DNA from 3 places in the Faecousia sp. genome. Region 3 is predicted to be linked to each of the others. Evidence: a T-box and tRNA genes for the amino acid it is inferred to sense, from the RefSeq annotation. Region 3 holds a T-box; the other regions hold tRNA genes.
What was found. A T-box is a leader RNA that pairs with one kind of tRNA and senses whether it is charged. The one in region 3 lies ahead of ACMKFF_RS01165 (valine--tRNA ligase), so its partner is inferred to be a tRNA-Val.
Positions count from the first base shown of each region.

Region 1: it encodes a tRNA-Val, which carries the amino acid that the T-box ahead of ACMKFF_RS01165 (valine--tRNA ligase) is inferred to sense. The anticodon was not compared.
Region 2: it encodes a tRNA-Val, which carries the amino acid that the T-box ahead of ACMKFF_RS01165 (valine--tRNA ligase) is inferred to sense. The anticodon was not compared.

Region 1 covers NZ_DBFZUT010000071.1:2,900-13,417, reverse strand. Annotated here, with positions in the region: gene ACMKFF_RS07680 (uridine phosphorylase) at 1-163, shown strand, start outside; gene ACMKFF_RS07675 (nucleoside phosphorylase) at 160-888, shown strand; gene ACMKFF_RS07670 (amidohydrolase family protein) at 879-2,174, shown strand; tRNA gene ACMKFF_RS07665 (tRNA-Val) at 2,281-2,357, shown strand; gene ACMKFF_RS07660 (APC family permease) at 2,612-4,060, opposite strand; gene ACMKFF_RS07655 (hypothetical protein) at 4,459-4,605, opposite strand; gene ACMKFF_RS07650 (tryptophanase) at 4,597-6,234, shown strand; gene ACMKFF_RS07645 (LysR family transcriptional regulator) at 6,278-7,195, opposite strand; gene iorA (indolepyruvate ferredoxin oxidoreductase subunit alpha) at 7,336-9,090, shown strand; gene ACMKFF_RS07635 (indolepyruvate oxidoreductase subunit beta) at 9,094-9,675, shown strand; gene ACMKFF_RS07630 (phosphate acyltransferase) at 9,689-10,518, shown strand, end outside.
Region 2 covers NZ_DBFZUT010000095.1:51,452-61,969, forward strand. Annotated here, with positions in the region: gene ACMKFF_RS09790 (S-layer homology domain-containing protein) at 1-1,518, shown strand, start outside; gene ACMKFF_RS09795 (four helix bundle protein) at 1,607-1,981, opposite strand; tRNA gene ACMKFF_RS09800 (tRNA-Val) at 2,221-2,297, opposite strand; gene trpS (tryptophan--tRNA ligase) at 2,483-3,505, shown strand; gene ACMKFF_RS09810 (MraY family glycosyltransferase) at 3,526-4,593, shown strand; gene wecB (non-hydrolyzing UDP-N-acetylglucosamine 2-epimerase) at 4,580-5,734, shown strand; gene ACMKFF_RS09820 (ABC transporter permease) at 5,835-6,818, opposite strand; gene ACMKFF_RS09825 (ABC transporter permease) at 6,834-7,916, opposite strand; gene ACMKFF_RS09830 (ABC transporter ATP-binding protein) at 7,932-9,455, opposite strand; gene ACMKFF_RS09835 (BMP family ABC transporter substrate-binding protein) at 9,634-10,518, opposite strand, start outside.
Region 3 covers NZ_DBFZUT010000010.1:32,332-42,849, forward strand. Annotated here, with positions in the region: gene ACMKFF_RS01165 (valine--tRNA ligase) at 1-2,586, opposite strand, end outside; T-box leader at 2,634-2,843, opposite strand; gene ACMKFF_RS01170 (phospho-sugar mutase) at 2,880-4,589, opposite strand; gene ACMKFF_RS01175 (hypothetical protein) at 4,657-5,208, opposite strand; gene ACMKFF_RS01180 (hypothetical protein) at 5,256-5,762, opposite strand; gene ACMKFF_RS01185 (hypothetical protein) at 5,772-6,272, opposite strand; gene rsmD (16S rRNA (guanine(966)-N(2))-methyltransferase RsmD) at 6,284-6,844, opposite strand; gene uvrC (excinuclease ABC subunit UvrC) at 6,841-8,670, opposite strand; gene ACMKFF_RS01200 (HPr family phosphocarrier protein) at 8,751-9,011, opposite strand; gene ACMKFF_RS01205 (endonuclease MutS2) at 9,123-10,518, opposite strand, start outside.

The DNA of each region.
Region 1 (10,518 bases), on a different contig from region 3:
CCTTCGCGCCGCGAGCATCTGCGTCGCGCTTGGTTCCATGTTCGCAGACCCGAACGCCAACGTCTACGGAGCCTATGCCGACCCGGAGCATCTGGCGCGCCGGATCGAAACTGCCACGCGCATTGCCATGCGCGCAGCCGAGCTGCTGGAGGGATCGAAATGAGCTTTGGAAGTCAGAAACTTGTCCATACCGACGGTACGATGCACCACCTCGGCATCGATGCCGTGACGCCGCGCGTCATTCTTGTGCCGGATCCGCAGGAGGTCCCGCTCTATGCCGCGCTGCTGGAGGGCCCCGTGCAGCAGGGCTGCTATCGCGAATATGCGACCTGGCAGGGCACATGGCGCGGCGAACCGCTCACGGTGATGAGCTGCGGCTTCGGCTGTATGCCTATGGCCATCGCCGTGGAGGAGCTGCACCATCTCGGCGCGGAGTCCCTCATCAAGATCGCAGCCTGCCCCGCCATCCAGCCGGAGCTGGAGCCGGGCACGCTGCTGGCAGCCTCCGGCGCGGTCCGCGGTGAGGGCGCGACGCGCGAATACATCGACCCGTCCTATCCCGCCGTGGCGGATATGCGCCTGCTCGGCGCGCTGCTGAGCTGCGGCGTACCCGATGCGGGCCTGTTCCGCAGTCACGACTGCACCTCGCTCGAGTCGCCGTGGGCCCCCGGCGGCCCGGCGCGCATTGCCCGCTGGGCAGAGCTTGGCGTCAGTGCGCTGGACGGCGAGACGAGCGCCCTGTTCGTGCTGGCATCCATTCTCGGCATGCATGCGGCCTCGCTGGCCTATCTTGCAGAAAACTATGCAACCGGTGCAGCCGCTCCGATGGACGCACAGGCGCGCGGGCGGCTGTTCACGGCTGCGGCGGAGGCACTGCGATGCTGCTGATCCGCGGGGCAATGCTCCCCGATTTCGAAACAGGAACGACCACGCAGGCCGACGTCCTCATCCGGGACGGCCGCTTTGCGGCGATCGCACCCCATCTGGAGGCCGATTGCCCCATTGTCGAGGCATCTGGTCTTCTGATGCTGCCCGGCATGGCTGATCTGCACACGCACATGGTGCAGAGTCTGACGCAGGGCCCGCTCGACGACCTGAACATCACGCAGTGGCTCACGCGCATGCTCCGGGCACAGTGGTCGCTCACGGAGGACGAGTGGTACTATGGCGTGCTGCTCGGCTGTCTGCGGAGCATCCGCTATGGCGTGACGGCCATCAATGAAATGACCTACTATCCGCACATCGACGCTGTTGTGCAAGCCTATCAGGACGCCGGTCTGCGCGTGACCTTCGGCATCGGCGCGACGGATATCGCCGAGAACGACCAGATCCGCGTCACGCCGGTGGACGAATGCCTGCGGCAGGCGGAGGAGCTGTACCACAAATGGCACGGCAGGGGACTGCTGCGCACGGCTGCCGTGCCGCAGGGACGTCCGGCCTGCACGCCGGAGCTAATGCGGGCCCTCAAGCAATTTGCGCGCGAGCGCGGCCTACTCTACCACACACATCTTGCGGAGGGGAAGGCCGAGACGGAACGTATCCGAGCTTGGACCGGCCGCGGAGAGGCGGAGGAGCTGGCGCATCTCGGTGTCCTGGATGAGTCCACGATCCTTGCGCACTCCATCTGGCTCACGCAGGAGGAGATCACGCTGCTGGCACAGTCGCACGCCGTTGTGGCGCACTGCCCCTCGACGAATATGAAGCTGTCGGACGGTGCGCCGCCCATTGCGGAGCTGCTGGCATCCGGCGCGCGCGTCGGCTTCGGCTGCGACGGCGAGGCCTCCAGCGCAAACCGTGACCTGCTGCGCGAGGCTCGGCTCGGCAGCTACCTACAGAAGGTCCGCACGCTTGACCCGACAGTACTCCCGGCAGGGCAGTGCTACGCCATGCTGACGGAGCAGGGGATGCGTGCGCTCGGCTATCGAGACGTCGGCCGTATTGCAGAGGGCTGGCAGGCGGATTTCTCCCTTGTGCGGACGGAGACACTGTGCACGGTGAACCGGCGTCGCATTCTGACGAATCTGCTCTATGCCGGAAGCGGCGAGCAGATCGACAGCGTCTATGTGCAGGGCAGGCCGCTTCTCCGGAACGGGCAGTTCGTGCACCATGATCTGGAGCATATCCTGCAGCGCTGTGAGGAGATCACGGCGCGCATTGAGCGCACGCTGGCATAGCATATTCCCCGGCAGGCCAAAACACACCTGCCGGGGAACCAATTTTCCGGTCTGTGAAAAATAGGGCTTGATTTTTTCGGATCCTGTGCTATAATATTCGTGCTACGGAGGCTTAGCTCAGCTGGTTAGAGCGCCTGCTTCACACGCAGGAGGTCGATGGTTCGAGTCCATTAGTCTCCACCAGGATATAGAAACCCGAACGTTCCCGATTACGATTAAGGGATGGTTCGGGTTTTCTGTTTTATCGATCCTCGCCAAAATCGCAGGACTCATCGATGAAAGCTCAGCTCTCTCAGATCTATATGCAGAATACCTTGTGACAGTCGGCAGGGTCTTTGTCCCATTTTTCAGTATTCATTATTCATTCATATACGCAGAGTCCCCTCCGCACCGTTCTGATGCAGAGGGGACTCTGTTTCTCATTAGAGCAAACCGGCTCAGGCGCCAGCGGCCCGCACGGTGCGCTGCGTTCTGCGGTTGAGCAGACCGCCGAGCACCATCACAAAGGCGAACACGATAAGATACCAGAAGCACCCCATACCGTGGCTGACGAGACAGGCAATGACCATGAAGACCGAGCCGCAGATGGCAAGGATCGGCAGAATATAGTGCTGCCAGACGGAGGTGCCCTTCTGCTTGCGGATCCACTGGATGAACACCGGAATATAGAGCGCATAGATCGTGATGATCGGCAGCTCCGTCGGGTCAAACAGGAAGGGGACGCTCTCGAAGATCGTGCCCGTGAAGACCGTCTTGTGGCTCCAGGTGCCGGCGAGGTTGGACAGGTAGAAATACAGACCCCAGAAGCCGCACAGCAGCAGACCCATGACGGCGGAGTTGTTGGGCATATTCGTGTGCTCATCGACGCGGGAGAACATATGGGTGGCCGGGCCTTTGCCGCGCGCTGCGACGGAATAGACGCCGCGGCAGCAGGCGAGCATCAGACCGTTCATCGTGCCGATGCAGGAGATGGCGATGAAGAGGTTCAGGATGTTGCCGATGACGTTGCCGAAGATGTTCGTAAAGGCAATGGTCGCGCCCTTTTCGATCAGCTCCGCGTTCGATGCACCGCCGGTCACGCCGATGTAGTACAGCAGGTAGGTGGCGATGACGATGATGCCGCCGACTGTGAGGGCTTTCGGAAGATTGCGCTTCGAATCCTTCAGCTCGGAGTTGATGGTTGTTGCAATGATCCAGCCCTCATAGGCAAAGGAGGTTGCGCAGACGGCTGCGAAGAGGATGCTGCCCTTGCTGCCCACAACGGCGAGGGGAGGGGCGACAAAGTTCTCCGTCAGCTGACCCGAGGCGAGACCGGCAATGATGCCGACGATCGCCATGACGCCGAGCGGGATGAGCTTGATGACCGTGGTGGATGCCTGAATCTTGCCTGCGAGCTTCGGGGAAAGCGCGTTGACGGCATAGGAGCAGCAGAGGTAGAACAGCATGAGCGCGATGCACTCCGGGCCGACCACAACGCCGCCCTCGTTGATGTGGATGAGCAGCGGCATATTCGGGAACATCGTCGTGAGGAACACGAGTGTATAGCGGGCGGAGAGCCAAGCCAGAGCCGCCGTCAGGGACGGATAATAGATCGTGGACAGGAACCAGCCCATATAATAGCCGTATTTCGGGCCGACCGTCGCTTCGGCATAGTCCACGATGCCATTGACCTTTTCATATTTCTGGGACATACCGGCGAATGTGAGGATGCAGGCGAGCATGATCGCGCCGCCGATGAGCCATGCGATGACGCCGAGCGGCATATCACCGTTTGTGATCTGGAGGATGGTCTGTGCCTTGAAGAAAACGCCGGAACCGATGACAATGCCAACAACCATGCAAATTGCGGTGAAAAGGCCGTATTTGCGTTCCAATTTGTTATTCATGAGAATACTTCCTTCCTGAAACCTGAAATGAGTGGCGCGAATACAAAACGTACCGTCGAACAGAGGGATCAACGAACCGCCTCCTGGCGGTGGAAGGGAAACCGGTCGCAGAGAAAATGATCATCAGAGCTTCGACATTATGTGCAACGGCAATTCCTCCCTTGGTGTGCGAAATCTTTCTGGTGGCATCATATCATGAACAAAAAACGATGTCAAGAGGATATATTTTTTGGACAACTTTAACATATAATGAGAAATCATCCACAAGTTACAAGTGTTACAAATCCTTTCTGTTTTAAAATTGCAGATTTCCGGATACAATGCGGAATTTCATTCATTTGGAGTTTTGTCCATGAGCGGCGGACGTGAAAAATTTCTCCGTTGACAAACGGTCCGTTTCATGGCATGATGATGGGGAGGCGGCGGATCAGCCGCGCGCCCGATACTGTCCGCCAGTCGCCACTGCAGCCCTGCCGCAGGTCGATGACCGGGGTATCCAGAATCACGGCGCTCTGCGCCGAATCATGGAGGTCAGTATGAATCACGAAGAATATCCCCTGAACGTTGCTACCCCGCGCTCCTTTACTTATGTCACGCGGGACATCCCCCGCGTCACCGCTGCGCAGCGCGAACGCGCCCTCAAGGCCACGCACTACAATGAATTTGCCTTCCCCGCAGGCATGCTGACGGTGGACATGCTCTCCGATTCCGGCACGACGGCCATGACCGATGTGCAGTGGTCGGCCATGTTCCTCGGCGACGAATCCTACGGCCGCAACAAGGGCTACTACGTCCTGCTGGACGCCCTGCGCGACTGCTTCGAGCGCGGCAACGATCAGAAGCACGTCATCGATCTCGTCCGCACGAACTGCAAGGACATCGACCGCATGATGGACGAGCTGTATCTGTGCGAATATGAGGGTGGCCTGTTCAACGGCGGCGCCGCGCAGATGGAGCGCCCGAACACGTTCATCCTGCCGCAGGGCCGCGCCGCAGAGGCCGTCCTGTTCGAGCTCGTGCGCAAGATCCTCGGCCAGCGCCACCCCGGCAAGGTCTTCACCATTCCCTCGAACGGCCACTTCGACACGACCGAGGGCAACATCAAGCAGATGGGCTCCATCCCGCGCAACCTCTACAACAAGGAGCTGCTCTGGGAGGTCCCGGAGGGCGGCACCTATGAAAAGAACCCGTTCAAGGGCAACATGGACACCGAAAAGCTCGAGGAGCTTATCGTAAAGCTCGGGCCGGAGAACGTTCCGCTCGTCTACACGACCATCACGAACAATACGGTCTGCGGCCAGCCCGTCTCGCTTGCCAACCTGCGCGAGAGCAGCCGCATCGCCCATAAGTACGGCATCCCGTTCATGCTCGATGCCGCGCGCTGGGCCGAGAACGCCTACTTCATCAAGGTCAATGAGGAAGGCTGCGCCGACAAGTCCATTGCGGAGATCGCAAAGGAAATGTTCGCCTGCTGCGACGGCTTTACGGCCTCGCTGAAGAAGGACGGCCACGCGAACATGGGCGGCATTCTGGCCTTCCGCGACCGCGGCCTGTTCTGGAAGAACTTCTCGGACTTCAACGAGGACGGCACGGTCAAAAACGATGTCGGCATCCAGCTCAAGGTCAAGCAGATCTCCTGCTACGGCAACGATTCCTACGGCGGCATGTCCGGCCGCGACATCATGGCGCTGGCCGCCGGCCTGTATGAGTGCCAGAACTTCGACTATCTCGACCAGCGCGTCAAGCAGTGCGAATATCTGGCTCAGGGCTTCTATAAGGCCGGTGTCAAGGGCGTCGTCCTGCCCGCAGGCGGCCATGGCGTCTACATCAACATGGACGAATTCTTCGACAACAAGCGCGCGCCGGAGAGCTTCGCGGGTCAGGGCTTCTCCATCGAGCTCATCCGCCGCTACGGCATCCGTACGGCAGAGCTTGGCAACTATTCCATGGAGTACGACCTCAAAACCCCGGAGCAGAAGGCGGAGGTCTGCAATGTCGTCCGCTTCGCCATCAACCGCAGCCAGCTGACGCAGGAGCACATGGACTATGTCATCGCCGCCGTGAAGGCGCTGTATGAGGACCGCGAGTCCATTCCGAACGTCCGCATCGTCAAGGGCCACGATCTGCCGATGCGCCATTTCCACGCCTTCCTCGAAACCTATCCGAACGAGTAATAAAAATAACGACCGCACCGGCAGCGCCGGTGCGGTTTTTTTATCAAGTACATGGCGAGGTGCAACGCTCACAGGCCGTCCCGCGTCTGCGGCAGACACCGCAGAGATAGGAGCGGAACAGCTGTACGTCCTTCTTCTTCATGCCGCTCTGCAGACAGATGAATTTCAGCGACACAAATGTCTCCGGATGCAGCGGCACGGCCGACACGCCGTAGTAGGAAGCGAACGATTCTGGCCCGAGCACAACGCCCATGCCGTCGCGCACAAGGCGCATGTTCGTATCGATGCCGTCGGAGCGGTAGACACGGCTGAGAGAAATGCCGTACTTTTGGCAGGTGCGGCGGAGCATGCGGTCCTCGGCCGAGTTTTCAAGGCCGGAGATCATGTTGCAGCCCTGCAGATCGCCGAACGACAGCCAGGGGAGGGCCGCACGGGGATCGTCCGGCGACATGAGCACGCACTGGCGCTCCTGCACAAGGTCGCAGACGAACAGGGAAGGGTCACCCTCCTCTCCGGCGGGCAGGCGGTCGAGCGCCAGATCGATGGAGCCGTCGCGCAGACCCGCCAGCACGTCGAGCCCGGCCTCCGTGACGAACGTCACATCGATCTCGGGGTGGCTGTCAAAATAGCGTGCAATATCCTGAAACAGCCGGTTGGAGTACACACGCGCGCCCATACCGATGCGCAGCCTGCGCCCGCGCCGTCCGTCCGGCTTGACGGCGCTGCAGAGCCGCTGCCACTGCTCCGCGACCGGCCGGGCCTCCCGGCAGAACGTCTCGCCCGCTGCCGTCAGCGTCAGCCCGCGGGGCGTGCGGACGAACAGGGGATAGCCAAGCTCGCCCTCGAGCCGCTGGATCTGCTGCGACAGCGCCGATTGGGAAATAAACTGCCGCTCTGCGGCCGCCGAAATGCTGCGGCAGTCCGCGATCTCCAGCACATAGAGCACCTGCGCGATCGTCATAGACACATTCACCCTCCTTCATGCTATAAGCAAATCTAATATCGTTATTATATTATCGTGTTTTACAATTTTCAAGTCTTTGCATAAAATTAATTTGTACGAATTGCGTAGAAGCACTTCGCAGAAAGGTGGTAATCGCATTGGATCGAATTCTGTTCTCCGGCAACGAAGCCATTGCGCGCGGCGCCTATGAAGCCGGCGTAAAAGTCTGTTCCGCTTATCCCGGTACCCCCAGCACGGAGGTATTCGAGGCGCTGCCCCAGTATCGTGATTCGCTTTACTGTGAGTGGGCGCCGAACGAAAAGGTCGCGACGGAAGTGGCCTACGGCGCAAGCCTCGCAGGTGTGCGCAGCCTCTGTGCGATGAAGCATGTCGGTGTCAACGTTGCGGCAGACCCCATTTTCACGGCTGCCTACAACGGCGTCGGCGGCGGCTTCGTCATTGTCTCCGCAGACGATCCCAGCATGCACTCCTCCCAGAACGAGCAGGATAACCGCCACTATGCCCGCGCAGCGAAGCTGGCCATGGTCGAGCCGTCCGATTCGCAGGAATGCCTGGACTTCATGCGTGAGGCCTACCGCATTTCCGAGCAGTTCGACATTCCCGTGCTCTTCCGCACCACGACGCGCGTGGCGCACTCCAAGAGCATCGTGACATTCGGCGAGCGTGAGGAGCAGGAGGCCAAGCCCTATGCCCGCAATACGCGCAAGAACATCGCCTCCCCGGCAAATGCCTTCCTGAACCACCCGAAGCTGGAAAAGACGCTCGAGGCTCTCGAGGCCTACGGCTGCACGTCCCCGCTGAACCGGATGGAGCTGAACGGCACCAAGGTCGGCGTCATCTCCGCCTCCATTGCCTATGAATATGCGAAGGACGCCTTCCCGGCGGACACGTCCTTCCTGAAGCTCGGCCTGACGAATCCGCTGCCGATGGACCTCATCCGTTCGTTCGCAGAGAAGGTCGAGAAGCTCTACATCATCGAGGAGCTCGACGATTTTATGGAATCCCAGATCCGCGCGGCCGGTATCGCCTGTGAGGGCAAGAGCCTGACCGGCAAGCTCTATGAGCTGAATCCGCAGCTTCTGAAGGAGCGCATCTTCGGCCGGAAGGCTGAAACGGTCGACGTCGGCGTCTCCGCCGTGTCCCGTCCGCCCGCACTGTGCCCGGGCTGCCCGCACCGCGGCTTCTTCTATACGATGTCCCGGCACAAGGACTTCGTGATCTCCGGCGATATCGGCTGCTATACCCTCGGCGGCTCCGCGCCCCTGAGTGCGCTGGACAGCGTCGTGTGCATGGGCGGCGGCTTCAGCATCGGCATGGGCATGTCCAAGGCCTTCGAGCTGACCGGTCAGACGGACCGCAAGGTCTTCGGCGTCATGGGCGACTCGACGTTCTTCCACAGCGGCATGACCGGCGCGGCCGAGATCATCTACAACAAGGGCAACCTCATCCCCGTCGTGCTCGACAACTCCATCACCGGCATGACCGGCCATCAGGAGAATCCCGGCAGCGGCCGCAATCTGCAGGGCGACATTGCCGAGGCCCTGAAGATCGAGGACATCCTCGCCGCCTACGGCTACAAGAATATTTACATCGTCGATCCGCAGGATCTTGAGGCCATGGAGCAGGCCGTGCAGAACGCGCTTGCCTCCGAGGTCCCCGCTGCCATCATCACGCGCCGCCCGTGCCTGCTCATCAAGCGCATCAAGCACAACATTGGCCAATGCGTGGTGGACGAAGAAAAATGCGTCGGCTGCAAGCGCTGCCTGAAGGTAGCCTGCCCGGCCGTCACCATCCGCGACAAGAAGGCCCACATCGATCCGAACCAGTGCGTCGGCTGCACGGTCTGCGCGCAGGTCTGCCCGAAGGGCGCCATTTCCAGAAAGGAGAACTGAGCCATGAAAGCAACAAAGAGCGCACTCCTTGTCGGCGTCGGCGGTCAGGGCGCCATCCTGACGGCCAAGGTCCTGGTCAACGGCCTGATGAAGGCGGGCTACGACGTCAAAATGTCCGAGGTCCATGGTATGAGCCAGCGCGGCGGCAGCGTCTCCACGCAGGTCCACTGGGGCGAGAAGGTCTATTCTCCCGTCATCGGCAAGGGTGCGGCAGACATCATCGTCGCGTTCGAGAAAATGGAAGCCGTCCGCTATGCGGACTATCTGAAGCCTGACGGCGTTGCCGTCATCAACGATTACGAGATCGCATCTTCGAGCATTGCCGCCGGTCTGTGCGAGTATCCCAACGGCTGCCTCGAGGCCATGCAGCAGCACTTCCGCTGCCATGTGCTCAAGGCGGGCGAGATCGCCGAGCAGCTCGGCAATGCCAAATGCATGAACATCGTGCTCTTCGGCTCCATGGCCAAGGCGCTCGGCATGGACGACATCGACTGGGAAGCCGTCATCGCCGAGACCGTCCCGCCGAAATTCCGCGAGCTGAACCTGCGCGCCTACCGCGCCGGGCATGATGCCGTGCAGCTTTAAGATCGGAGGAACCATGATCCACAGCTTTACCGAGCTTCGGGAAAGGGCCGGCGCAGTCCGGCCCCAGACCGTTGCCGTTGCGTGCGCGCATGACGCGCACACCCTCGAGGCCGTGCTCCACGCCGCGCAGGAGGGCATTCTGAACTATCTGCTCATCGGCCACCCGGAGGAGATTCTCTCCATCGGCCGCAGCCTCGGCCACACCATCGCACCGGAGACTGTTATCCCCGCTGCAACGGACGAAGAGGCGGCCGCCATTGCCGTTTCTCTCGTGCGCGAAGGCCGCGCAGGCTTCCTGCAGAAGGGCCTGATGCAGACGGCGACCATTCTGAAGGCCGTCGTCAACAAGCAGACCGGCATCGGCCTTGGCCGCCCCATGTCCCATGTGGCGCTGCTGGAGCTGCCGGGCTACCCGAAGCTGCTCGGCGTGACGGACGGCGGCATGATCCCGAATCCGGATCTGGAAGGGAAGAAGGCCATCGCCCACAACGCCGTCGCCATGTTCCACGGCCTCGGCTATGAGCGCCCGCTCGTCTCCGCCGTCTGCGCGGCCGAAAATGTCAGCCCGAAGATCATCGAGACCGTCGATGCGGCGGCATTGAAGCAGGCCGCACTCGAGGGCGCGTTCGGCCCGTGCTATGTGGAAGGCCCCATCTCGCTCGATCTGGCCCTCAGCCGCGAGTCCGCGCAGATCAAGGGCTATGAAAGCCCCGTGACCGGCGAGACGGATATTCTGCTCGTGCCCGGCATGGCGGCAGGCAACATGATGGTCAAGTCGCTCGTCCTGTTCGCCGGGGCCAGAATGGTCGGCGTCGTCACGGGTGCAAAGTGCCCCATCGCACT
Region 2 (10,518 bases), on a different contig from region 3:
GCGGCGCAGGCGAAGAACACGCAGTTCCTTGGCTGCGTGAATGAAGCGGCCGTGACTTCGACCGGCGAAAAGGCGGGCGGCATTGCCGCACTCCTCGACGGGGCAAGCAGCCTGACGGGCTGCACCAACCTCGGGGCCGTCACGGGCACGGACGGCGTCGGCGGCCTCGCCGGTGTGGTCAACGACAAGGAAAGCACACTGACCGGCTGCGTGAACCGCGGCACCGTGACCGGAAACGGTGCGGCCACGGGCATCGGCGGCGTAGCCGGGCGCATCGGAGGCAGCCTGCTCCGCTGCGCGAATTACGGAGCCGTCACCGGCAGCGGCTGGTATCTGGGCGGCGTGGCCGGTGCGTGTATGACGGAGGGCGCGTCGGCACTCACCGACTGCTACAGCGCCGGCGAGGTGCGCAATGCCCATACCTATGCCTCCTCCGGCACGGGCGGCCTGATTGGCTACGGAAACGATTACCGCGCAGAAAATTGCTTCGGCTACGGCGCGGTCAGCGCGGCGGCCGGAACGGCGGGCGGCCTGATCGGCCGGGACAGCAGCCGTTCGACAAACGTGCGCGAAAATCTCTATTACCGCGCGGATTCCTGCGGTACCGCCGTCGGCGGCAAGGCGGAGGCATCCGGCACGGCGGCGCGCACGGCGGCAGAATTCGCTGCGCTGTCCTTCCTGCGGCAGCTGGACAAAAACGGCTGCTTCATGCTGGAAAACGGAGCCTATCCGGAGCTTTCCGCCTCTGCGCGCTGCGCCCATCTGGAGACGGAGCTGCGCGACGCCCGCGCGGCCACCTGCACGGAGGCGGGTTACACCGGCGACACGGTCTGTAAGGCCTGCGGCACGGAGATCACGCACGGCGAGGTCATCCCGGCTGCGGGACATCAGTACCGCAACGGCGCGTGCACGGTGTGCGGCGCGAGGGACCCGCGCTGGTCCGGACCGGAGCTGCCGTGGAACGACCCGTTCCGCGACGTCCGTGCGAGCGACTGGTTCTATTCCGGTGTGAAATTCGCTTATCAGCACGGCCTGTTCCAGGGCACGGCGGCCGATATGTTCAGCCCGGATGCGCCGATGACGCGCGCCATGCTCGTTACGGTGCTCTGGCGCATGGACGGTAAGCCCGGCGCGGCGGGCGGCAGTAGTTTTACGGATGTGCCGCGCGGCCAGTGGTATACGGAGGCCGTCGCGTGGGCGGCCGAAAACGGCGTCGTCAACGGCGTCGGCGGCGGGAAATTCGAGCCGGACGGCAATGTCACGCGTGAGCAGATCGCCACGATCCTGTATCGCTATGCATGCCTGCGCGGCGTTCCGACCGGCGGGCGCGCGGACCTCGGCAGCTTCCCGGACGGCGGAGCCGTCAGCGGCTGGGCCTATGACGCCCTGTCCTGGGCCAACGCGGCGGGACTGATCGCCGGAACGCGCGAGGGCGGGGTGGACTACCTTGCGCCGCAGCAGAACGCCACGCGCGCGCAGGTCGCCGTCATCCTGATGCGCTACCTCGGCGCGGCATAAGCAGAAAAACGCCGGGCGGCGGACCGAAAAAGTCCGCCGCCCGGCTGATTTGTGGGGATAGAAAAAATCCCGATTCCTATCACGCGCTTTATTGTAAGTTTCCCTTTGCCGTTTTGCAGGAAGCGATCAGCAATCTGCGAATATTACCACATAGTTTCTCGGTATATCGATAGGTAGTAAGATCAATTCTTTTGGTTTCGTACATTAGCTTCAGCCAATAACTTGTTTCGTTGGACTCTTTCAATGCAATTTCCAACTTTGCAACAAAATCTTTCTTGCTCTGCGCATACTGCGCTTCGTGTATATTCGCGCCTACAGAAGTACCTGCTCTTGCAAGCTGATTGATCATATATGAGCTTTTAGGTGCCGTTACGCTATCAACAAGATGAACAATTGCCACCGCAAATTCAAAAGATAAGTCGAGCAATTTGTTTCCAGACATAAAAGCACCTTTTTCTAACATATTATATCATAAGACGCTGCGATTCCCAGTGATATATCGCTATCGCGATACGATATACGGCAAGCCGTATGATATGCTTGCTGTGCAAGCATGATATAATATCCGTTCCCTCATATGCCGCAGGCATATATCATCGCACGAAAGTGCGATATCATATCGAAGATATATCACCCGTTCGGACAGGAACGGATATCATGGAAAAACCCTCTTTTGTCAAGTTGACAAAAGAGGGCTTTTCATGGTGGACGATATAGGACTCGAACCTATGACCTTCCGCACGTCAAGCGGATGCTCTAGCCAGCTGAGCTAATCGTCCGTCAGCAAGGCATAGTATACCAGAAGGCTGCCCTTTTGTCAAGCACTTTTTTCTTTTTTTCGAAAAAAGGACGCGGACCGCAAGGATACGACATGGGCCTTGCGTATCGGCGGGAATTATGCTAGAATATATAGAATCAAGTGCCCTGGGCACAACTCTGTTTTCTGAGAAAGAGGCGTGATCTTATGACAGAACAGACTACGGAAAGAACTGCGCCGCGCAAGCGTATGCTTTCCGGCATCAAGCCATCGGGCGACCTGACGCTCGGCTCTTACCTCGGCGCGATCCGGAACTGGCGCGACCGTGCAGAGGAATTCGATTGCTATTACTTTATGGCGGACCTTCACGCCATTACCGTCCGGCAGAACCCGGCAGACCTGCGCCGCCGCACGATGGAGCAGCTGGCGCAGTATATCGCCTGCGGTCTGGACCCGGAGAAGAACGTGCTGTTCATCCAGAGCCATGTGCATCAGCACGCGGAGCTCGGCTGGGTGCTCAACTGCTATTCCATGTTCGGCGAGCTGAGCCGCATGACGCAGTTCAAGGATAAAAGCGCGAAAAATGCCGACAATATCAACGGCGGCCTGTTTACCTATCCCGCGCTGATGGCGGCGGATATCCTGCTGTATCAGGCGGATCTTGTTCCGGTGGGCGAGGACCAGAAGCAGCACGTCGAGCTGACGCGCAACATCGCCAAGCGCTTCAACGGCATCTACGGCGACGTGTTCAAGCTGCCGGAGCCGTATATCCCCAAGGTCGGCGCGCGCATCATGAGCCTTGCCAACCCCGAGGCCAAAATGTCGAAGTCCGAGAACGACGATCCCGGCCGCGTCTGCCTGATGGATAAGCCGGAGGATATCATGCGCCTGTTCAAGCGCGCCATCACGGACTGCGACTCCGAGGTGCGCTATGACCCTGAGCACAAGAAGGGCGTTTCGAACCTGATGACCATCTACTCCGCTGCGACCGGGCGGACGTTCGCCGAGATCGAGGCGGAATTTGCAGGGCGCGGCTACGGCGACTTCAAGAAGACGGTCGGCGAGGCCGTCGTGGAGCTGCTGCGGCCCATCCGCGAGGAGAGCCAGCGCCTGCTGGCCGACAAGGCCTATCTGCAGAGCGTCTGCGAGAGCGGCGCGCAGAAGGCGGCCTATGTTGCGGAAAAAACGCTGCGCAAGGTTTATAAGAAGGTCGGCTTCGTGGCGCGCTGACCGGGGAGCAGAACATGATTATGGATCCGAATTTCATTGTCAAGGTCCTGCTGTCGCTCATCGTGGCGGCGGCGCTGGCCTTTGCGGTCACGCCGCTCGTCAAGCGGCTGGCGCAGCGCGTCGGCGCGATGGATGTGCCGAAGGACGAGCGCCGCATGCACAAGATCCCCATCCCGCGCATGGGCGGCCTCGCCATCTTCTTCGCGTTCCTTATCGCGGTGCTGTGCTTTGCCGGGATCGACCGTGAGCTGCGCGGCATCTTGCTCGGTGCGACGATCATCGTCGTGCTCGGCATTCTTGACGATATCCTGACGCTCAATGCCCTGCCGAAATTTGCCGTGCAGATTGTTGCGGCCGTTATCGCCGTTCTGCACGGCTGCCGGATCGAGCATTTTATGGGTTTCCGTCTGGCAACGTGGCTTTCCTATCCCGTCAGCGTGATCTGGATCGTGGCCATCACGAACGCCGTGAACTTCATCGATGGTCTCGACGGCCTTGCTGCCGGCGTGTCTGCGATCTCGGCCGGCTCCATGCTCGTCGTGGCGCTGCTCGTGCCGGATTACAACTCCGCCATCCTGCTAGCGGCCATCGTCGGCGCGTGCGCGGGCTTCATCCCGTATAATTTCAACCCGGCAAAGATCTTCATGGGCGACACCGGCTCGACATTCCTCGGCTTTATGCTCTCGTCCATCTCCATCTACGGCCTGTTCAAGATGTATGCGATCATTTCGTTTGCCGTGCCATTCCTTGTACTGGGCCTGCCGATCTTCGATATCTGCTTCGCGGTCATCCGCCGCGTCTCCAAGGGTCAGAGCCCGATGCATGCCGACCGCGGCCATGTGCACCATCGCCTGATCGACATGGGCTTCAGCCAGAAGCAGGCCGTCGCCATCGCCTATATGCTCTCGGCCATTCTCGGCATGGCGGCCGTCGTGCTGACGAATGACGGCGAGATGAAGGCCCTGATCTTCATCGGCGCCGTGATCGTGGTGGGCGCGATCGGTGTGCTGGTCATTTTCCACCGTCACCCGGATAAGACGGAAGAAAATGCGAAAAAGCCGGAGGAGGAACCGCATGAAGAGAATTAAGGTGATGTCCGTCTTCGGCACGCGGCCGGAGGCGATCAAAATGGCCCCGCTGGTGCAGACGCTGGCGCAGCGGCCGGAATTTGAGAGTATCTGCTGCCTTACGGGCCAGCACCGCGAGATGCTGGACTCCGTCATGCAGATCTTCCGCCTGACGGCGCAGTATGACCTGAACATCATGCAGAAGCAGCAGACGCTGTCGTCCATCACAACGCGCGCCCTGCTCGGCATGGAGCAGGCCCTGCAGGAGGCACAGCCGGACCTCGTTCTGGTGCACGGCGACACGTCCACGACGTTTGCCGGGGCGCTGGCGGCCTTTTATCAAAAGGTCCCGGTCGGCCATGTCGAGGCGGGCCTGCGGACCTATGACAGGTATTCCCCCTTCCCGGAGGAGATGAACCGCACGCTCGTCAGCGATATTGCGGCGATGCACTTCGCGCCGACGTCGGCCAATGTCGAAAATCTGCGCCGTGAGTCCGTACAGGGTGAGATCTTCCGCACGGGCAACACCGTCATCGACGCCATGCGCACGACGGTGCGCCCGGATTACCGCTTTGCCACGGCGGAGCTCAACGAGCTGGATTTCGAGAACCGCCGCGTTATCGTTCTGACATGCCACCGCCGCGAGAACTATGGCCAGCCCATGCATGACATCCTGCGGGCCGTGCGAGACGTTGCGGAGCGGTATGAGGACGTCGAGATCGTCTATCCCGTCCACCTCAGCCCGGCCGTGCGCGCCTGCGCGCAGGAGGAGCTGGGCGGTGTACCGCATGTGCACCTCATCGACCCGGTCGACGTGGAGGAGATGCATAATCTCATGGCGCGCTGCTGCTTCGTTATGACGGACTCCGGCGGCCTGCAGGAGGAAGCGCCTGCCCTCGGCAAACCGGTGCTGGTGCTCCGCCGTGAGACGGAGCGGCCCGAGGCCGTTGCAGCCGGAACGGTCCGCCTGGCGGGCGTTGCATACGACGATGTGCTCCGCGAGGCCTGCACGCTGCTCGACGATCCTGCTGCCTACCATCGCATGGCGCATGCCGTGAACCCCTATGGAGACGGCCACGCCTGCGAGCGCATTGCCGACGCGATCGCCTGGCACTTCGGTCTGCGGGCTGAGCGCCCTGCCGATTTTGCCCCTGCGGGCTGATACAATTATAATGTATACCGGGCAGCCGCTGCTGCCTGAAGAACGAAAAAACGCGCCGCATCCCGGCTCTGGGATGCGGCGCAGGTTGTTTATGGGGGGCTCAGCGCTCTTCGCGGAAGTACGGGACGCCGAGTGCAGCGGGCGGCTGCTTTTCGCGGTTGTTGCGCAGACTGCTGAAGATGAGCACGAGCACTGTGACGATGTACGGCAGGATCTTGTAGATCTGCGAGGGAATGAACGGAATGCTCAGGCGCAGGTACAGGTTCTGCAGGCAGCCGAACAGAATGCTGCCCCAGATGGCTGCGGACGGCTTCCACAGGCAGAAGATGACGAGCGCGACAGCCAGCCAGCCGACGCCGGACAGGCCCTCGTGGTTCCACACGCAGCCTGCGATGCCGGTGATGTAGGCAACGCCGCCGATGGCGGAGATGCCGCCGCCCAGCACGGTGGCCAGATATTTGTAGCGGGTGACGTTGATACCGGCAGCGTCCGCCGTTGCGGGGGATTCGCCGACGGCGCGCAGGTACAGGCCCTTGCGGGTCTTGTTCAGGAACCACGCGAGGAAGACGGCGAGCGCAAGGGCAAAATACGTCAGGATATTGTGCTGGAACAGCAGCGGGCCGAGCACGGGAATGTTGCGCAGGAAGGCGGGGAAGGGGGAGTTTACAAAGATCGCCTTGAGATTGTTGCTCAGGGAGACGTAGGAGCCCTCCTGCACGCGCATGTATTCGCCGAGGAACTGACCTGCGCCGGTGCCGAAGATCGTCAGGGCAAGGCCGGTGACGTTCTGGTTGGCACGCAGGGTGATGGTGATGAAGCTGAACAGCAGCGAGGCCAGCGCGCCCGCCAGGAAGGCGAAGAACACGGCCAGCAGCAGCGCCACGAACGGCGAGGCATTCGCGCCTGCGAGCTTTTCATAGTAGAACGCGCCGCCGAGGCCGGCCGCGCCGCCCATGAACAGGATGCCCTCGACGCCGAGGTTCATATTGCCGGATTTTTCGGTCAGGATCTCACCGAGCGTGCCGTAGAGCAGCGGCGTGCCGTTGACGACCGAGAAAACGAACAGCGTGGAAAGAAATGTCAGAACAGCGCCCATACCTCAGTCCTCCTTTTCCCGACGGATGGAAATCTTGTAGTTGATGAAGAACTCGCAGCCCAGCATGCACAGCAGAATGAAGCCGGTCAGGATGTCCGCGATGGTCGAGGGCACCTGCATGCGAGTGTTGAGCGTCTGGGAGCCCTTCGTCAGCACGGCAAGCATCGAGGCGATGATGATCATCGCGAACGGATTGAGCTGAGCCAGCCATGCCACGGAGATGGCGGTGAAGCCGACGCCGCCTGCCACGCCGTCATAAAGCGTGTGGTTTGCACCGGAGACAATGATGAAGCCGACAAGGCCGGAGATGGAGCCGGACAGGAACATCGTGCGCATCATGATGCGGCCGACGTTCATACCGGCATAGCGCGCGGTGTTGCTGGAGTCGCCGATGACGGCGATCTCGTAGCCGTGCTTTGTGTAGCGCATGTAGATGAACATCAGGACCGTCAGCACGAGTACAATGATCCAGCCGCAGTGCACGCCGAGCACGGACGGCAGCTTGGCGTTGCCCGCGAACTGCGCGATCATCTGGCTGCCGGAGGGAGGAGCCTCCCACGGGCCGCCCTGCAGCCACTTGACGACACCGATGATGATGTAGTTCATCATCAGGGTGAACAGCGTTTCGTTCGTGTTCCACTTCGCCTTGAAGAAGGCGGGGATGAGGGCCCACAGGCCGCCGCACAGGATCGCGGCTGCGGCCATGATGAGCAGCAGCGGAAGCTGCGGCATCGTCTTGCCGAACTTCAGCGCAAAGAACGTCGCGCCGATGGCGCCTGCGGTGATCTGGCCCTCTGCGCCGATGTTCCAGAAGTGCATCTTGAAGCACGGGGCGATGGCCAGCGCGCAGCCGAGCAGGGGAATGGCGATCTTGATGGTCTGGCGGACGAACGTCTTCGACCCGAGCGAGCCGTCGATGATCGTGCCATAGGCCTTCAGCGGGGAATAGCCGAGGGCGAGCAGCAGCAGGCCGCCGACGATCAGGGCGAACACGATGGACGCGACGCGGATGGACCACGCCGCAGCGGGATGCATCCCGTCGATCCGGCGGGAGAGCTGGAGCTTGCGTGCGGATTTCTCATTCATGTTGATTCCCTCCCGTCAGACCTTGGTCATAAGAAGACCGATCTCTTCCTTCGTTGCGGTGCGGGCGTCCACGATGCCGCTGATCTTACCGCCGCACAGGACCAGAATGCGGTCGCACAGCTCCAGCAGCACGTCGAGGTCCTCACCGACGAACACGACGGCCGAGCCCTTCATCTTCTGCTGCGTCAGAAGATTATAAATGGTGTAGGACGTATTGATATCCAGACCGCGCACGGCGTAGGCCGTCAGCAGGACGGAGGGGGACATCGCAATCTCGCGGCCAACGAGCACCTTCTGCACGTTGCCGCCGGAGAGGCGGCGCACCGGTGTCGAGATGCTCGGTGTGACGACTTCCAGCTCCTCCATGACCTCCATGGCGAGCTTGTTCGGGTCGCGGCGGTTGACAAAGGCGCCCTTGCCCTTGCGCCAGCTGCGCAGCATCATGTTGCTGCCCATGCCCATGCTGCCGACCAGACCCATGCCGAGGCGGTCCTCCGGCACGAAGGCCATGGCCACGCCTGCCTTGCGGATCTGATTCGGGGTCTTGCCGATGAGCTGCTGGGCGGGCTTGCCCTCCGGTAGGAACGTGACCGTGCCGTGCTCCACGGGGTACAGGCCCGTGATGCACTCGAGCAGCTCACGCTGGCCGCTGCCTGCAATGCCTGCGATGCCGAGGATCTCGCCGCTCATGGCGGTGAACGTGACGTCGTCGAGGCGCTTGACGCCGAGATTGTCGACGCAGGTCAGGCCCTCGATCTTCAGCCGCGGCTTCGGGTCGACGGGGTCCGGGCGGTCGATGTTCAGGCTGACGGCGCGGCCGACCATCATGTCGGTCAGGGACTGGGCCGTGGCCTCGCTCGTCTTGACGGTGCCGATGTACTTGCCCTTGCGCAGCACGGCAACCTCGTCCGAAACGGACAGCACCTCGTGCAGCTTGTGGGTGATGAGGACGATGGCCTTGCCGTCGGCGCGCATGTTGCGCACGACCTGGAACAGGCGGTCCGTCTCCTGCGGGGTCAGAACGGCGGTCGGCTCGTCGAGGATCAGGATCTCCGCTCCGCGGAACAGGACCTTGACGATCTCGACGGTCTGCTTCTGCGAAACGGAAAGATCGTAGATCTTGGCCATCGGATCGAGGTCAAAGCCATACTTTTCGCAGATGGCGGCAATCTTCTGTGCCGCGGCGCGAATGTTGAGCTTGCCCTTTTCCTTCAGACCGAGAATGATATTCTCCGTGACCGTCAGGACATCGACCAGCTTGAAATGCTGATGGATCATGCCGATGCCGTTGGCAAAGGCGTCCTTGGGGGAGCGGATCTGAATCTCCGCGCCGTTTTTCAGAATGTGCCCCTGCTCCGGCATGTAGATACCGGACAGCACGTTCATCAGCGTGGTCTTGCCGCTCCCGTTTTCTCCGAGGAGGCATAGGACCTTGCCGCCCTCGATAGTCAGGTTCACACTGTCGTTGGCAATGACCTTGCCAAAACGCTTTGTGACGTTGACCAGTTCAATTTTGCAGTTCGACTCCAAAGCGGTCATCCTTTCTTGCATGGATTTGCTGGGGAATTTGCATAACTTTCAAAGTTAGTTTAGCACAGGCTACGTCAAAAGTAAACAAAATTTTTGCTTTCCTAACAATTTTTTTGAAATATGGTCTCCGAAACGACAGAAGCCGGGTCTCCCCCGGCTTCTGCGCGATGCGATATGCTGTTTCGGATCAGTTCTCGGAGGTGATGCCTTCGATGACCCAGTAGAAGTACGGAGCGGAGGTCTGGCCGCCCTCGACATCGGATTCCTTGAACCAGTCGTCGGCGGGCATTTCCTTCGTGTCGGGAGCGTCGGCGCCGTAAGCGGTGCCCTCGCCCTTCCACGGGCCCTGGAAGACATGGATGCTGCCGTCAGCCAGACCGGCCTCGACTTCCGCGATCTTGTCAGCGGTGCCTTCGGCGGCGATGGCTTCGTTCAGCTCAGTGACGACAACGGCGCCGTCCTTCATGCCGGCGGTCCAGTCCTTCGCGATGGTCTCGCCGTTCACGAGGCAGTCAAACACATACTCGAAGTAGACGGACCAGTCGATGCGGCTGGAGAGCAGGGAAGCCTCGGGAGCGATGCCGGTCATGTCGTTGTTGTAGCCGACGTGGAACACGCCGTTCTGCTGCGCGACCGTGGCCGGGGTGGTGTTATCGGAGTGCTGAGAGATGAGCACGCAGCCCTCGTCGCACAGAGCCTGCGCGGCATTGCCCTCGGCCGTAGCGTCGGACCAGGAGGAGACGTACTTGACCGTCATCGTGACCTCGGGGACGATGGAGCGGGCGCCGAGATAGAAGGCGGTGAAACCGGAGATGACCTCGGCGAACGGGAAAGCACCGACATAGCCGATCTTGGCCTGGTCAGCGGTGATCTTGCCGGAGTCGATGAGCTCCTTGATCTTCATACCGGCGACAACACCGGCGACATAACGGCCCTCATAGATGTTGGCGAAGGCGTTGTGGCAGTTGTCGAGACCGGCAAACTGAGAGTTCAGGTTCGTGCAGCCGATGAACTGCACATTGGGGTAGTCGGGAGCAGCCTTGAGCATGTACGGCTCGTGGCCATAGGAGTT
Region 3 (10,518 bases):
GGCGTACTTTTCGGCCTTCTCCTGCTCTGCGCGGACGACCTGCTCCGGTGCCTTTGCGGCAAAGCCCGGATTGCCAAGCTTAGCCTGCACACCGGCAAGGCCCTTCTGGACCTTCTCCTTCTCCTTGGCGATGCGGGCGAGCTCCTTGTCCACATCCACAAGCTCCTCCATCGGCAGGAACAGCTTGGCGTCGTGCGTCACGCAGGACACCATGGAGCCATGGCCCTCCGGCTCCTCAGCCAGGACGACAACGCGCTCGGCATAGGCCAGACGGGTGATGAACGGGATACCGGCAGAGAACAGATCCTGCTTCTCCGTGACGATATAAAGCGTCGTGCGGCGCGCAGGCGGTACATTCATCTCGGCGCGGCGGTTGCGCACGGCGCGGATGGCCTGCATGATGCTCTCCATGCCGTCCTCCTCCGCCTGGAAGCAGAGATCCTCGCGGTACTTCGGCCATGCGGCGACGATCAGTGCCTCGCCCTCGTGCGGGATGGCCTGCCAGATCTCCTCTGTGATGAACGGCATGAACGGGTGCATCAGGCGCAGGATCTGGTCGAGCACATACAGCAGCACCTGCTGGGCAGAGCGCTTCTGAGCCTCGTCCTCGCCATAGAGGCGGGCCTTTGTCAGCTCGATATACCAGTCGCAGTAGCTGTCCCAGATGAAGTCATAGATCTTCTGGACGGCGACGCCGAGCTCATACTTGTCGAGGTTCTCCGTGACGTCGGCAATGAGCGTATTGAGCTTCGAGAGGATCCACTTGTCGGACGTCTCGAGCTCGGACAGGGCGGGCAGCTCGTTTTTGTCGATGCTGAGGTTCATCATGACATAGCGGCTGGCGTTCCAGAGCTTATTGGCAAAGTTGCGCATGGCCTCGCAGCGCTCGATATAGAAGCGCATGTCGTTGCCGGGCGAATTGGACGTGAGCATGTTCATGCGCAGAGCGTCCGAGCCGTAGCGGTCGATCATCTCGAGCGGATCGATGCCGTTGCCGAGGGACTTGGACATCTTGCGGCCCTTGTCGTCGCGGACAAGGCCGTGAATCAGCACGGTGTGGAACGGCGGGCGGCCCGTTTGCTTGCAGGCCGAGAAGATCATGCGTGCGACCCAGAAGAAAATGATATCATAGCCCGTCACGAGCACATCCGTCGGATAGAAGTACCGGAAGTCCTCCGCATTCGTGTCCGGCCAGCCGAGGGTCTCGAACGGCCACAGCGCCGAGGAGAACCAGGTGTCAAGCACGTCCTCATCGCGGGTGATATGCTTGCTGCCACACTTTTCGCAGCAGGTCGCATCCTCGCGGGAAACGGTCATATGGCCGCAGTCGGCGCAGTACCACGCCGGGATCTGATGGCCCCACCACAGCTGACGGGAGATGCACCAGTCACGGACGTTCTCCATCCAGTTCGTATAAATTTTTGTGAAGCGCTCCGGAACAAACTTCGTCTCGCCGTCGTTCACAACGCGCAGCGCCTCTTCGGCCAGCGGCTTCATCTTTACGAACCACTGAGCGGAGATGATCGGCTCGACGTCGCGGTGGCAGCGGTAGCAGGTGCCGACATTGTGGTTATACGGCTCGACCTTCACGAGGTAGCCCTGCTCCTCGAGGTCGGCGACGATCTGCTTGCGCGCCTCATAGCGGTCGAGGCCCTGATATTTGCCGCCGTTCTCGTTGACGACACCCTTGTCGTCGAGGACGCGGATGACCTCGAGGTTGTGGCGCAGGCCGACCTCAAAGTCGTTCGGGTCGTGAGCCGGCGTCATCTTGACGCAGCCGGTGCCGAAGTCCATTTCGGCATAGTCGTCCGCCACGACGGGGATCTCCTTGCCGACGAGCGGCAGAATGACGTTCTTGCCGACGATGTCCTTGTAGCGCTCGTCGTTCGGGTTGACGCACACGCCGGAGTCGCCGAGCATGGTCTCGGGCCGGGTCGTCGCGATGATGACCTCGCCGGAGCCGTCTGCCAGCGGATAGCGCACATGCCACAGATGGCCGGGCTTGTCGACATATTCGACCTCGGCATCGGACAGAGCCGTGACGCAGTGCGGGCACCAGTTGATGATGCGGCTGCCCTTGTAGATGAGGCCCTGCTCATACAGGTTCACGAACACCTCACGGACAGCCTTCGAGCAGCCCTCGTCCATGGTGAAGCGGGCGCGGTCCCAGTCGCAGGACGCGCCGAGGCGCTTCTGCTGCTCGACGATACGGTCACCGTACTGATGCTTCCAGGCCCAGACGCGCTCGAGGAACTTCTCGCGGCCGAGGTCATAGCGGGTCTTGCCCTCCTTGCGCAGCTCCTCCTCCACGCGGATCTGCGTGGCAATACCGGCATGGTCCACGCCGGGGATCCAGAGGGCGGAATAGCCCTGCATGCGCTTGAAGCGGATGAGCACGTCCTGCATGGCAGCGTCCATGGCATGGCCCATATGGAGCTGGCCTGTGACATTGGGGGGCGGCATGACGATGGTAAAGGGCTTCTTGTCCGGGTCGCGCTCGGCATGGAAATAGCCGTTGTCTACCCAGAATTTGTAGAGCCGGTCCTCAACGTCGCGCGGCTCGTAGGTCTTTGGCAGTTCTTTCATAGTCTTCTCCTTTTTGACGATAAAAATCGCCCTGAGCTTCATAATATGCTCAGGGCGATGCAGATTACCGTGGTACCACCTGAATTCCCGCCATGGGCGGGCACTCTGGCTCTGTAACGGGAGCACCCGTGCGGCCTACTGCAGGTTCGGCACGCCCGCTCCGAAGCGACCTTCTCCCGACCTGCGCAGGGGCTTTCAGCAGCCGCCCCCTCTCTGCAGCGCGCGGATGGGATACTCCTCTTCTTCCATGCGTTTTCACTATGCGGTTATGATAGCCGAAAACCGGCCGGTTGTCAAGCGTTTTTGGGCAGATAGCCGCTCATTTCGGCGGCCATATCGTCCAGCAGCTTCATGGCTGCCGCGCGGTCGGCGTCGACGGCGGTCAGATAAATCTTGACCTTCGGCTCCGTGCCGGACGGACGCAGGATGACCGTACCCATCTCGCCGAGCTGAAGCACGAGCACATTGGACTTCGGCAGCGTGACCGCTTCCTCCGTGCCGTGGACGAGATCGCGCGTGACGCGCGCCTGATAGTCCGTGACGGACGTGACGGCGATGCCGCACACAGCCTTCGGCAGCTCGCGGCGCATCTGCGCCATAAAGCCAGCGGAAATTTCCATGGCGTCCGGACCCTGCAGCTCGCAGCTCAGCACGCGCGCCTCATGCCAGCCGAAGCGGCTGTAGAGCGCGTCCATGTGCTCGGCCAGATTCGTTCCCTCACGCTTGAGCGCGGCGGCGAGGTCGCACGTCAGCATGGAGGCGACGACGGCGTCCTTATCGCGGGCATACGTTCCCTTGAGGTAACCGCAGCTCTCCTCAAAGCCGAAGACGAAGCGGTTCTCCTCGTGCTTCTGCTCGAGGGTGAGGATCTCACCGCCGATGTACTTGAAGCCCGTGAGGACCCTGCGCATCTTCACGCCGTAGCTTGCGGCGATCTTGTCTGCCATCGGGGTCGAGACGATGCTGCGCACGGCGACAGGGTCTGCCGGGAGCGTGCCCGCCTTCTGCATCGTGCCGAGGATGTAGTCCAGCAGCAGGCAGCCCAGCTCGTTGCCGCTGAGCTTGCGGAAGCCGCCTTCCACCGGGACGGCCACGGCCACGCGGTCGCAGTCCGGGTCAGTGCCGAGGATGAGGTCCGGGTGCGTCTCGCGCGCGATCTTGTAGCTCTCGTTCAGCGCGGCGTCCGTCTCCGGGTTCGGATATTCGCAGGTCTTGAAATCGCCGTCCGGCTTTTCCTGCGCGGGAACGACGGCGACGTTCACGCCGATGCGGCCGAGCACGGTGCGGAACGGCTTGTTGCCCGTGCCGCACAGCGGCGTGTAGAGCAGATTCAGGTTATCGGACGGGACAGTGGCAAGGCGTTCGCCGAGAACGGTCTCATAGTAGCGCTCCCACAGCTCCGGCGCGATGAATTCCACGCCGCCTTCCGCAAGGAAGTCCTCAAAGCTCTTTTCCGCCGGGAGGAAATACGGGATTTTCTCGATCTCGGCAAACACGCGGGCCGCCGGCTCATCCGTCATCTGGCAGCCGTCCGGGCCGTAGCACTTGATGCCGTTATAGATGCCCGCGTTGTGGCTGGCGGAAACGACGATGCCGCAGCCGCAGCCGAGCTGGCGCACGGCAAATGAGAGCATCGGCGTCGGGGCCAGCTCGTGATAGACATAGACATGCACGCCGCGCTCCGCGAGGGCCACGGCGCACAGCTCCGCATAGCGGCGGGAGTTGTGGCGGGAGTCATAGCCGATGGCGCAGCGCTGCGGCAGTTCCGTCGAGGTCAGCCATGCGGCAAGGCCCTGCGCCGTGCGGCGAACGGTGAAGTCGTTCAGGCGATTCGTGCCGATGCCCATAATGCCGCGGATGCCCGCGGTGCCGAACTGCAGCTCTGCGCCGAAGCAGCCCTTGCGCTCCGTCTCGTCGTTCTGCATGGCGGCCAGCGCAGCGCGCCCGGCCTCATTCAGCGGCGCCTGCTCGCACCACTGCTGATAACGTTCCAGTTCCGTCATTTCTGCCTCCTGTAAGTTATGTAGTAACACGCCCCGCCCCAATGGGACGGGGCGCTGTGTCGTCCGGTTATTTCAAAAACGGTTCGATCAGGCGCTGCGTCTCCGCATCGCCCGCGCGCGTCTCCCGCAGCGATTGCAGAAGAGCCTGTGCCGCCTGCTCCGTCTCCGCCGGGGCGATGACGAGCACCGGCGTGCCGGTCTCTGCAAACGCGCCGTCCGCATCGCGGTGCAGCAGCACAATGAGCTGCTCCCCGGCCGCGTCGCACCAGAGCGTGTTGTCCTGCCAGAACATCCAATCCGAGTCGATGTCCGACGGCAGGATCAGGCTGTCCATGATGCGGCTGCCGTTTACGAATACGCCGCCCGGATCGTTTGCCTCAAAGGAATCCGCGTGATTCCGGAAAAGGTAGTGATACGAAATGCCGCTGATGAGGACGGTACAAGGCTCCGCGGAGCCATCCTCCTGCAGAGCGATCGCCTGCATCGTCCGGCTTTCCGTCTTTGCAATCGGCGTGTTCCAATACGAAATGATCACGGTCCCGAGAACCACGAGCGCGGCAAGCGCAATACAGGCTGCGGCAATGGCAGCTGCATGCTTTCTGTTTTCTGCGGTTTTCATATAGCACCTTCCCTTTCAGCATAAAACGGGTAATCGTTAACCACGGGTCACTTGAGATAAGGGGAGATCGCGTTTTTTGTCTCATCCGGGAGCGCTTCCTGCAGCGACTGTAAAAGCTCCTGTGCCGCCTGCTCTGACTCTGCCGGAGCGACGACGAGCGACTGCGTGCCGGGAAGCGGCAGGACGAGCGTGCTGCCGTCGGCTGCGATCCAGAACGGATCGGTATCCGCCTGCATTGTGAGCCACGGGTCAAAGGCGTCGTCCGGCAGGATAACGCCGGAGCAGACGCGCGTACCGTCGACATAGATGCCGCCGTCCGTCCCCGTCTCGAACGCGCCGACTCTGCCGCCGAGCAAATAGGAGCGAGACGTGCCCGCGATGCGCACGGTGCACGGCGTGGCCGAGCCGTCCGGTGCGAGGGTCATGCCCTGCATGGTCCACTCGTCGGCGCGCTCTGCCGCATGGTCGCGGTTGGATGCGAAGAAAATGCCGATGCCGCAGACCACAAGGAGCGCAGCCGCGACGGCGGTAATGAGAATACGGTTCCGGCTCATGGCGCCGGTTTACACGTCTTCGATGATCGCGGAGTTGTTCTTGGCCTGCGGATTGACGAGGGCGCGGAACTTCGAGCGGGAATTGCGGATCTCGCTCAGAGCCTCGGCGACGGCCTCCTCCGTGCGGCGCAGGGAATCGTCGACGTAGTCGTTCGTGACCTTCTTGAGCTCCTTGATCTTATCCTGCGCGGCGCGCACCATATCGTTGGCCTGATTCTTGGCCTCGAGGTAGATGGCCTCCTGCGAGACGAGCTGGCGGGCCTGTGCCTGCGCGGACTTCATGATATTCTCTGCCTCGCGCTTTGCGTTCGTAATGAGCTCGCTGCGGGAGTCCACGATGGTCTTTGCCTGCTTCAGCTCGCCGGGGAGCTGGTTGCTGATCTCATCGAGCAGGTCGAGGACCTTTTCGCGCTCAACAGCGCACTTATCGCTGCTGAACGGCACGGAGCGTGCGTCCTGCACCATTTCATACAGGGTGCCGATCAATTCTTCAATGCCGTGTTCGTTCATGATATTGCCTCCTAATCGTTGCCGCCGCCCGCCCCGGTCTTGCGGAGCAGGGTGATGGTCGTTTTTCCGTAATGATAGTCTTTTGAGCGGGTCAAGCCCGGAAATTCCTCCGCAAGCGGTTTGCCGAGGGGCCTTTCTGTGATAATTATACCACCATCCGACAAAATGTCAATTTCCGATAGGCGCTGAATCGCCGTTTCGAGGGATTTTTCTGCATAGGGCGGGTCGAGGAAGATCAGGCGGAATTTCCGCCTGCACCGCGCAAGATACTGTGTGAAATCCGCGCACACGACCTCTCCCCTGTCTTCAAAATGCGTACGGCGCAGATTCTCGCGCACAAGGGCCGCGGCGTCCTGCCGGTGGTCGACGAAAACGGCGCGTGAGGCCCCGCGGCTGAGCGCCTCGATGCCGAGCTGGCCGGTTCCGGCGAACAGGTCGAGTACGTCGCCCGCAATGTCGAACTGGATGATGTTGAACAGGGCTTCCTTCACGCGGTCCGTCGTTGGGCGCGTGAGCATGCCCTCCGGCGTTTTCAGCTTTGTGCCGCGCGCCGTTCCGGTGATAACTCTCATGGCTGTGTTTGCTCCTGTCCGTGAAAATGGTCATAGACCGCCTGCGCCTGCGGCGCGGGCAGCACCTCCTGCAGCTCCTCCCGGCTGGCGGCACGGATGGCCGCGAGCGAGCGGAAGCGGCGCAGGAGCTGATTGCGGCGCTTTTCCCCGATGCCGGGGATGGCATCGAGCTGCGAGCCGCGCACATGGCGGCTGCGCAGGGTGCGCTGATAGGTAATGGCGAAGCGGTGTGTCTCCTCCTGGATGCGCCCGATGAGGGCGAACACCGCCGGGCTGCTCTGGATGCTGATCTCCTGCCCGTCCGGCGTAACAAGGGCGCGCGTACGGTGGCGGTTGTCCTTGACCATGCCGAAGATCGGCAGGAACACGCCCATTTCCGACAAGGCGGCACGGACCGTCTCGGCGTGCACGGCACCGCCGTCGATGAGCAGGGCGTCCGGCCGCTCAGCAAAGCCGCTGTCGCCGTCGAGATAATGACGGAAGCGGCGGCAGAGCACCTGCCGCATGGAGGCGTAGTCGTCCTGATCCGTCAGGCCGCGCACCTGAAAGCGCTTGTAATCGCTCTTTTTCGGCTTGCCGTCCTCGAAGACCGTCATGGAGGCGACGATGTCCGTCCCCGCGATGTTCGAGATATCATAGGCCTCGAGGCGGCGCGGCGGTTCGCGCAGGCCGAGCATGCCCTGCAGCAGCACGAGCGTGCCGCTCAGGCGCTCTGCCTTTGAGGTAGCGCGCTCGGCCTCCTCGCGAGCGTTTTTCTCCGCCAGCTCCACGAGCCTGCGGCCGTAGCCGCGCTGCGGCGTGCGGATGAGCACATGCTTGCCGAGCTCCTGCAGCAGAAGCTCCTCGAACAGTGCGGCGTCGTCCATCTCCGCCGGGAGGAATATGCGGCGCGGCGCGGCCTTGCGCGTCAGATAGTACTGCTTGACAAGCGACGACAGCGCGTCGTCCGGCTCCTCCGGCACAGGCAGGACCTCATAGTCCTTATCCATGAGGTTGCCCTTGATAAAGTGCAGCACCGCGAAGCAGGCTTTCGCCTCCGTCTGGTACCAGCCGATGACGTCGGTGTCCGCCATCGTGCCTGCCGTGACGAGCTGCTTCTGCCCGAGCAGCTCAATGGCGCGCAGACGGTCGCGGTATTCCGCCGCGCGCTCAAAGCGCAGCTCCTCGGCCGCGGCCTCCATCTTCTCCTGCAGCTCCTGACACAGGCTCTGGTGCTTGCCCTCGAGCAGAAGGACGGCCTGCTCCAGCCGCGCGTGATAGTCCGCCTGCTGCATGCAGGGCCTGCACCAGCCGTCACAGCGCTCCATCTGATAGTTCAGGCAGGGCCGCTCCCTGCCGATATCGCGCGGGAATTTTTTGGAGCAGCCCGGCAGGCGGAACGTCGTACGCAGGGCGTCGATGACCTGCTGCGTGCGCCCGCGGCTTCCGTAGGGGCCGAAATAGCGCGCGCCGTCGTCCGTGACGCGCGTGGCCAGCGTGATGACGGGATAGGCCTCACGCAGGTCGACGCGCAGGTAGGGGTAGCCCTTATCGTCCTTGAGCAGGATGTTGTATTTCGGCATATAGTGCTTGATGAGCGAGCATTCGAGCACGAGCGCCTCAAACTCCGTCGCGGCGGCGATCGTCTCGAAATGATCGACATTCGACACCATTTTGCGCGTTTTTGCATTATGCGCCGCCGTATCCTGAAAATACTGGCTGACGCGGTTTTTCAGTTTTTTTGCCTTGCCGACGTAGATCACGGTCCCGGCGGCGTTTTTCATCAGATAAACGCCCGGCTCATAGGGCAGCGACAGCGCGGCCTGCTTCAATTCCTCACGGGTCATGCTTGCTCCATTCTGACGAGAAAGCTGCCCCAAACGCCGCCGATTCCGTGCGTTTGGGGCAGCCGTTCATGTTGAGCGGATCAGAAAATATCCTTGACGAGCATCTGCGCCAGCGTCTTGACGGCCGCTTCCTCGTCCGGGCCTTCGGCGATCAGCGTGACCTCCGTGCCCGTGGTGATGGCCATGGAGAGTACGCCCAGCAGGCTCTTGGCATTGATCTTCCGGTCGTCGACCTCGATCCAGATGCTGGAACGGAATTCATTGGCCTTCTGAATGAAAAACGTAGCCTGTCTGTTGTGCAGACCAGACTCACACTTGACCACCGATTTTTCTGTATACATCCTGTGTCACTCCTTCAAATTTGAGGCTGCGCGAGGTGATATGCTTCTCTTAGAATATAACAAAACAGGGGCATTTGTCAACTGTTTTCTCAAGTTTGCCGGGATTTCCCGTCAGGCCAGCTCGGCGATGGTCACACCGTCCTCGCCCTCGCCGTAGACGCCGAGGCGGTAGCGCTTCACGCAGCGATTGCGCTTCAGCTCGTCCTGCACGGCCTTGCGCAGGACGCCCGTGCCCTTGCCGTGGATGATACGCACGGAGGCGAGATTGGCCATCATGGCGTTATCGAGGAAGATATCCAGCGTAGCAACGGCCTCGTCAGCCGACATGCCGCGCAGGTCCAGCTCCGTTGAGGCGCCCGCGCTGCGGAAGACGCGCTGGCTTCGCTCGATGATCTTCTTGGCCTGCTGCTTCGTCTCCTCGATGAGATATACCTCGTCCGGCTGCGCCGTGACCTTCATGATCCCGGCCTGCAGCAGATAAGAGCCGTCCTTGTTAATGGCCAGCACGCTCGCTCGGGTGCCGAAGCGGACAAGCTCGACCGTGTCGCCGACGCGGATGGCACGCGCGGCCTGCGGGCGGGACTTCGGCGCGTCGTCATGCCCGGCAAGGCGGTCCTCTGCCTCGTTGAGCCTGCGGCGCAGCTCGGTCTGCTTCGCGTTCGAGCCCTGCACGTCCGCGTTTTCCCGCAGCTGCTTGCGCAGCTGCTTCAGCTCGTCTGCGACCTCGTTCGAGGTGCGGCGGGCATCGTCGATGATGCTCTGCGCCTCGGCGCGGGCCGCACGCACGGCTTTTTCGCGCTCGCGCTTGATCTCGGCGTAATAGGCCTCGGACTTCTCCTTCATCTGCTCCGTTTCCTGGCGCAGGCGCTCGGCCTCGAGCTTTGCGGCCTCCATCTGCTGGCGCTGCTGCTCGAGCTGGTTCAGGACGTCCTCAAAGTTGCGGTCGTTTTCGTTCACAAGGCCCTTTGCCTTGTCGATGATCGGCTCCGGCAGGCCGAGGCGGCGGGAAATGGCAAAGGCGTTCGATTTGCCGGGGATGCCGATGAGCAGGCGGTAGGTCGGCCGCAGCGTCTCCACGTCGAACTCGCACGAGGCGTTCATGACGCCCTCCGTGCGCATGGCATAGAGCTTCAGCTCGGCATAGTGCGTCGTGGCGGCCACGCGGCTGCCGCACTGGCGGCAGAACTCGATGAGCGCATTGGCGAGCGCCGCACCCTCGGCCGGGTCCGTGCCCGCGCCCAGCTCATCGAACAGCACGAGCGTGTCGCGGTCACAGCCGGCAACGATGTCGACGATATTCTTCATGTGGGCGGAGAAGGTGGACAGCGACTGCTCGATGGACTGCTCGTCGCCGATGTCCGCCAGAACCTGCCGGAAGACGGAAATGGCGCTGCCGTGGTCGGCCGGGATATGCAGGCCGCACTCCGCCATCAGCGTCAGAAGGCCGATGGTCTTGAGCGTAACGGTCTTGCCGCCGGTGTTCGGGCCGGTGATGATGAGCGTGTCG